DNA from 2 places in the Paenibacillus sp. NMA1017 genome. Region 1 is predicted to be linked to the other one. Evidence: predicted binding sites of a transcription regulator. Region 1 holds the regulator's gene; the other holds the start of a gene.
The links. The regulator NrdR, encoded in region 1, represses ribonucleotide reductase genes. The targets are predictions, from matches to a motif close to AACACNATATATNGTGTT.
Positions count from the first base shown of each region.

Region 1 (3,412 bases):
GATTCTTCGAAGCCCGTCTGCTGCGGATATGGACCGCTCTGGCAGTATATCTGCTACCGAAGCGGTTTGGCTAGGTATTGCATTATCGGTCGATGCGTTCGGAGCGGGATTAGGGGCAGCTATGCTTGGTTTTCAACCACTGTCTACTGCGCTGGCTATTACGTTATTCAGTGGAACATTTTTGATTGCAGGGATGAAGGCAGGTTTCTTTCTATCAGCATTTCGATTTATGAAGGCGTTGGGTGTATTGCCGGCATTATTACTGATTATGATGGGCATATTGAAGCTGTTATGAGGTGAAAGAGCATGAATATCGGATTAACCGGAGGTATTGCTACCGGAAAAAGCACCGTGTCGGCTCTTTTGGTCGCCAAAGGTGCGCTGCTGATCGACGCAGATGCCATTGCCCGGGAAGTGATGCTTCCGGGGCATCCGGTGCTGGCGGCGGTCATACAGCATTTTGGACAAGCAATAGTGAACAGTGACGGAACCCTGCACCGCAAAAAACTGGGTGAGATTGTATTCGGAGACCCTGCCCAGCGGCAGGCACTTAACGATATTACACATCCTGCTATTCGTGAGGAAATGCGTATGCGCATGGAAGCATATGAACGTGAACAGCCGGACAAGCTTGTTTTGGCAGATATCCCGTTACTGTACGAGTCCGGGCTGGAGAGCTTGTACGAGGAAATTATGGTTGTGTACGTACCACGTGATATTCAGCTCCAGCGTCTGATGCACAGAGACGGTCTGACGGAGGAGCAAGCCGGACTTCGGCTGTCCGCACAAATGGATATTGAACAAAAGAAAAGCTTGGCCGATATCGTTATCGATAATAGCGGAACACAGACTGAGACGAAACGACAAATTGATCAATTTTGGCAGCGGAAGGGACTTGCATGAATATTTTGCGAAAGAAAAGAGTCCTGCTCACTTTGTTTGTCGGGTTTGTCCTGATTCTGTTCCTTAATTCAAATTGGATGTCCTGGTTCTATCCGATTCAATATAAGGATGAGATTCGGCAGTATTCACAGACGTATGAAGTGGACCCATTTTTGGTGGCGTCTATTATCCGCGTAGAAACCAATTTTAAAACCAGCAAGCAGTCGCATAAGGGGGCGCTAGGGCTGATGCAGATTATGCCGAATACGGCAAATTGGATTATGGACAGCGCCCAGATTCAAAAGGTTCCGCTGGACAGTGTCAAGCACGAGCCTGGCACCAATATTGAGCTGGGAACCTGGTATTTGCATAACCTATCCATAAAGTTTCAGGATAATCCTGTAGCAATCGTAGCTGCTTACAATGCAGGGCCGGGTAAAGTTCAGGAGTGGCTGGATAAGGGGGTGTGGGATGGAAAAGAAGAGTCCATTAAGCAAATCCCTTTTGGTGAGACACGACATTATGTACAGCGGGTCATTTATTACTATAGGCAGTACACGAAAATTTATAATGATTTTTAAATGACAAGTTAATAACATGATGAGCCTTTTCGCTTTAAAATGAAAAAAGCGCAGGACAGGCTGTTTTTAGCAGCCCATCCATACACTTTATCTGTTATTTCTGCATTATTACCGCGATTATTGGTATTGACCTGCCAATTGTTGTTCGGCGATCGTTACGAGGCGTTTTGTGATGTAGCCCCCGATCGAACCGTTCTCATAGGAAGTCATGTTACCTTGGTATCCATCTTGAGGAATGCTGATACCCAGCTCTTGAGCGATTTCATATTTCATTTGCTCCAGAGCGCCGGAGGATCTGCTGACTACCAGATTGTTGGAGTTGCCATTGTTTCCTTGTGCCATTGTTGTTCACCTCCTCGCGATGTGGTAAACATATTATGATCCGTTTTGACAAAATTATTACTAAAAATCTTCGGGAATTTATTGGAAAAAGAAAGTGGTGAGATTATGAAATGTCCGTATTGTGCCTACAATGGCACGAAAGTGTTGGATTCGCGACCTGCGAATGATAACAAGTCCATTCGTCGCCGTCGTGAATGTGAGCAGTGTGCCAGGCGTTTTACCACCTTTGAAATGGTGGAGGAAACCCCACTCATGGTCATCAAAAAAGACGGTAGCCGTGAAGAGTTTAGTCGTGATAAAATGCTGCGCGGTCTCATTCGGGCCTGCGAGAAGCGCCCAGTATCCGTCGAGCAACTGGATATGATCGTATCCCAGGTGGAGAACGCTATCCGCAACACAGCAGCCACAGAAGTGGATAGCCAGCAGATTGGTGAGCTGGTCATGGAACAGCTCTACCCAGTGGATGAAGTCGCCTACGTACGTTTTGCGTCCGTCTATCGTCAGTTTAAAGACATCAATATGTTTATGAAGGAACTGAAAACTCTGTTATCTAAAGATACAGCCAGCGACTGATCGCTGACTGTATCTTTCTTGAGTCAAGATGGGAAGATGATTATATTTTTTTTATAAAAGTATTGACACAGGAATAAAAATTTTATATGATATAGAAGTCGCTTGAAACGTTGATTAACTTGCTTATGATGGGGCCTTAGCTCAGCTGGGAGAGCGCATCGCTGGCAGCGATGAGGTCAGGGGTTCGATCCCCCTAGGCTCCACCAAACTTTTATTATGGACTCTTAGCTCAGTTGGTAGAGCAGTTGACTCTTAATCAATTGGTCCAGGGTTCGAGTCCCTGAGAGTCCATCCTTTTAGAAAAACGGCAGAGATGCCGTTTTTTTGTTGTTTATAGATCTATTCCCAATCTACCCGAGAACAGTTATGGGTTGAATGAGCGCGTAACTGACTGCACAGAAAACAAATCCTACAGGAAATAGACTCGATTTTGAATAGCAACCCATTGTTTACGAGTGTAACTTTGATCGTTGTTTCATCGCAGCTCGTATTTTACAATAACATGAGTTGAGTTCCTAATCATGGAACTGGGCTAAGTGAAAACCAATGTGATGTCAAAAAGGAGGGGGAACGATGTATCGTATCATTGATTTCGTACTCAATCTGCTCCATGCAAAGCCTGCGGAATAAACAAGGCGAAGCTTGGTATGGAGCGAAAATATTTCGCCTGTAAGGATTAGTTATTGGCAGACGCAGGCTTTGCCCTTAAAATGTAAAATTTATTTTAAGGAGCGAGCCCTACATGAATTATTTGAAGGCAACTGATCTGCTTCCTGATGATTTGCTTAAGGAAGTTCAGCGGTATATACAAGGAGAACTTATTTATATCCCAAGTCGTCCAAGTGGGCGTAGGAGATGGGGAGAAAGCTCAGGTGCGGCCCTTTATTATCTCATTCGAAATGAAGAGATACGTGCAAGATTCAGCGAGAGGGTGCCCATTGAAGAACTCTCAGAACAATACGGATTGTCTGTAGACCGCATTAAGAAAATCGTATACTCCAAAAAATAAAAAATGTGCCCGCAGAGATGATCTG
Region 1 is NZ_JBZXYR010000001.1:620,521-623,932, reverse strand. Features, by position in the region: gene AC5ELV_RS02985 (MntP/YtaF family protein) at 1-295, shown strand, start outside; gene coaE (dephospho-CoA kinase) at 307-903, shown strand; gene AC5ELV_RS02975 (lytic transglycosylase domain-containing protein) at 900-1,463, shown strand; gene AC5ELV_RS02970 (alpha/beta-type small acid-soluble spore protein) at 1,581-1,805, opposite strand; gene nrdR (transcriptional regulator NrdR) at 1,911-2,378, shown strand; tRNA gene AC5ELV_RS02960 (tRNA-Ala) at 2,509-2,584, shown strand; tRNA gene AC5ELV_RS02955 (tRNA-Lys) at 2,597-2,669, shown strand; gene AC5ELV_RS02950 (CD3324 family protein) at 3,121-3,387, shown strand.

Region 2 (3,412 bases), 170 kb from region 1:
ACGTGCAGTTGTTGGACGATAATCTGTGTTCAGATATCGGTCAAAATATACGCCTGTCGCATAATCCGATTCCTCAAATCCATAAAAGCTTTGTCCAGCTGCTTTCGCGATTTCCATACTCTTTTCGATGGAATGATAGTTCATCGTCATGAAGAAGGTACGAACAAAGTCTTTCGCTTCATTGCTTTCATACGCAATTTTATTCTTGGCAAGGTAGCCGTGCAGGTTCATGACACCCAGACCGACGGAGTGCATTTCACGGTTCGCTTTCGCAACACCTGGTGCATTAGCTACTTGGGTCATATCGCTGACCGAGGTGAGCGCGATCATACCCTCATGAACGGATTCGCGGATTTTGCCATGTTCCATCACATTGACAATGTTCAGTGAAGCCAGATTACAGCTCACGTCCCGACGGATGGTATCCTGTTGGCCGTAATCTGTAATTTCGGAAGTTTCCTGCAACTGGAAGATTTCCGTGCATAGGTTCGACATCTTGACTTGACCCACGTTTTTAAGAGCATGCGCCTGATTCGCGTTGCTTTTGTTCATGATATATGGATAACCAGACTCCAACTGAATCATGGCAATTTTCGTCAGCATGTCACGTGCGCTCATCGCTATTTTTTTCTTCACCCGATCATCGGCGAGGAGCGTATCGTACATTTCATCCAAATCCATGTCGTCCAGATGCGTTCCATAGGCTTTAAACACACTGTAAGGAGCAAATACATGCAGCGGTTCATTATCTTGAGCCAGCTTGTAAAAGCGGTTTGGCACCAGCAATCCAATAGAAAGTGTCTTGAGACGTACTCTTTCGTCAGCATTGATTTTTTTACTATCCAGGAACTCCAGCACGTCCCATCCGAAAATGTTGTAATAGGCTGCCCCAGAGCCTTTACGTTGCCCCATTTGATCCGCATAGGAGAAGCCGTCTTCCATCAGCTTCAGCACAGGCATAATGCCTTTTGCTGCGCCTTCTACGCCTTTAATCGCTTCGCCGCGTGACCGCAGCTTCGACAGGTTGACCGCAACACCGCCCCCGATTTTGGACAATTGCATGCAGGTGTTCAGCACATAGTTGATTGAGTTCAGGGAATCGTCCATTTCGAGCAGGAAGCAGGATACCAGTTCCCCACGGCGGCTTTTGCCTGCATTCAGGAAGGTTGGTGTCGCTGGCTGGAGACGTTGCTCCATCATCGAGCGGGACAACAGGCGTGCCGTATCGACGTTACCGCGTCCTAAATGCAGCGCGACAGCAGCAACCCGGTCAGGGTAATGTTCCAGATAGACTTTACGGTCGTTACTCTTCATTGCATAGTCGGTATAAAACTTGGATGCTGCCATATAGGAAGGAAATTTAAAATTATAGCTATGAGTGATATGGAAAATATCATTAATTTCGTCAGCCGTGTAGCTGTTATAGAAATTTTCGTAATAATCATTCTCAATCATATACAGCACTTGAGCGGCTGTGTCAGCAAACTTCAAACTCCGTTCCTGAACTTCCTTCATAAACTCTGCTACAGCCTCTTGGTCTTTTTCCAATTGGAAAAAGCCGTCTGTATCGCGTTTCATCAACATGTTGTTCAATTCAATATGCCGCAACTCGGCTCACCTCCTGTTTAAAACGCTCTACATCTCCGAACGTTCCAGATAATTCAAATTTACTAATCACGGGGACATTATAATGATCGGCAATCAAATCCGCACTTTTGGCAAATTTCTCACCCCAGTTACGGTTGCCGCTTGCAGCTACACCAACAAGGTTTTGAGCATTCTTTTTCAAAAAGGAAGATACCCTCTCAGGTATCTGCCCAAACCCAGTTGTATATGTAATAAGTACGTAAGGTTCTTCTATAGTCATTTGCTCCTCGATCTGAACCGCTGGAAGCTTGAGCTTGTTTATAAATCTTTTTACATTGCCGGTCTTGGAATCATATGCAATCAGCATGGTATGCAACCTCCTTAAACAATTAACGAAAAAAGAAAACGGCATTGCCTGGGATCTATTATAGATGGAATCCCTTGCTGGCTGCGCCATTTAAGATTTTTGACTCTATATTTACATGTATTTTCATACCTGTATCTTCAAGATATCGGGCATAAATACGTTTTTTACACTATATTTAGAGTACATTCTCTATTTTATATCTATATATAGTTTTGTCAATCGGTCCAGAGGGGATCAGAGGAGCCAGATTAGGTATAAGTCCAAGCGGGGTGCGGAAAAGAGCGAAAGAACTTTTTTTTCGTAAGTATGTTAAAAAAGTATTGGAGTTTTTAGAGGCGAAGATGTACCATTTGTCAATGGGCAATAGAATGGAAAATTTACATTTTACTGTAGAAAGGATGTAGCAAATGGGAAGTGATTTTATAGAATTTCAACCGTTTAATGTTATCTTTTTTACGGTGTTTGGACTTATTGCTTTTGTAATGATTATGGGAATTGTCAAAACGATCGGAGCGGGCCTGTCCAATCAAGCAGCCGAACGGGTACAACGTTCATGTAAGGTTGTGGATAAACGAACGAGAGTGCGTGGGGGATCAGGCGATTTTTCAGCTTCGACATATTATTATATCACCTTTGAGTTTGACGGGGGTGAGCGTATGGAGCTGGAGGTGAAGGATATGGTCTTCGGTATGATTGTGATCGGTGATCGTGGGGAGCTTCATTATAAAGGTACACGTTTTCTGGAGTTTGTGAGAGTAATGGAAGCGTAAAGGTGCTTAAAACCAATACATAATTGGAGGGAAGATTACGATGCCACATATCATTGGAAAACGAATTGTATTGAGAGAATACCGTCAAGAAGATATACCGGATATCCGAAAATGGGTCAATGACCCGGAAATCACACGTGGTTTAAGCGACGTGTTTATCTACCCGCATTCACAGGTGAATAGCGAATCCTTTGTGCAGATGATGATTGACGGCAACCCCGAGATCAAAGGTTTTGTCATTGCGCACAAAGACACCCTGGACTATATCGGACAACTGGACTTATTTAAAATCAACTGGGTGAATCGGCACGCCACCCTTGGAATTGTGATCGGGCGTGACGGTGATCTGGGTAAAGGTTATGGACGGGAAGCGATCCGGCTGTTACAAAAATTTGCATTTCATACGCTGAATCTGCATCGACTGGAGCTGGAGGTCTATGCGTTCAATGAACGTGCACACCGTTGCTATTTGGCCTGCGGCTTCAAGGAGGAAGGGCGACTACGGGAAAAGCTGTTCAGGGAAGGGCAATATTATGACATCATTCAGATGGGGATTTTGCGAAGTGAATATGAGGCTGCAGAGCAAGCGACGGAATCCTGAGAGTGCACCCTCATAAGCTATATTACTCCGTCAGCTTTCTTCAATTTTTTATGAGTGAAATCACGGGAACTACGCTCATCCTTTTTT
Region 2 is NZ_JBZXYR010000001.1:452,326-455,737, reverse strand. Features, by position in the region: gene nrdE (class 1b ribonucleoside-diphosphate reductase subunit alpha) at 1-1,608, opposite strand, end outside; gene nrdI (class Ib ribonucleoside-diphosphate reductase assembly flavoprotein NrdI) at 1,595-1,954, opposite strand; gene AC5ELV_RS02075 (DUF2500 domain-containing protein) at 2,362-2,724, shown strand; gene AC5ELV_RS02070 (GNAT family N-acetyltransferase) at 2,765-3,325, shown strand; gene AC5ELV_RS02065 (MFS transporter) at 3,328-3,412, shown strand, end outside.
Region 2: nrdI (class Ib ribonucleoside-diphosphate reductase assembly flavoprotein NrdI) is a predicted target of NrdR. The motif match lies at 2,120-2,137, and genes of this name have one in related genera.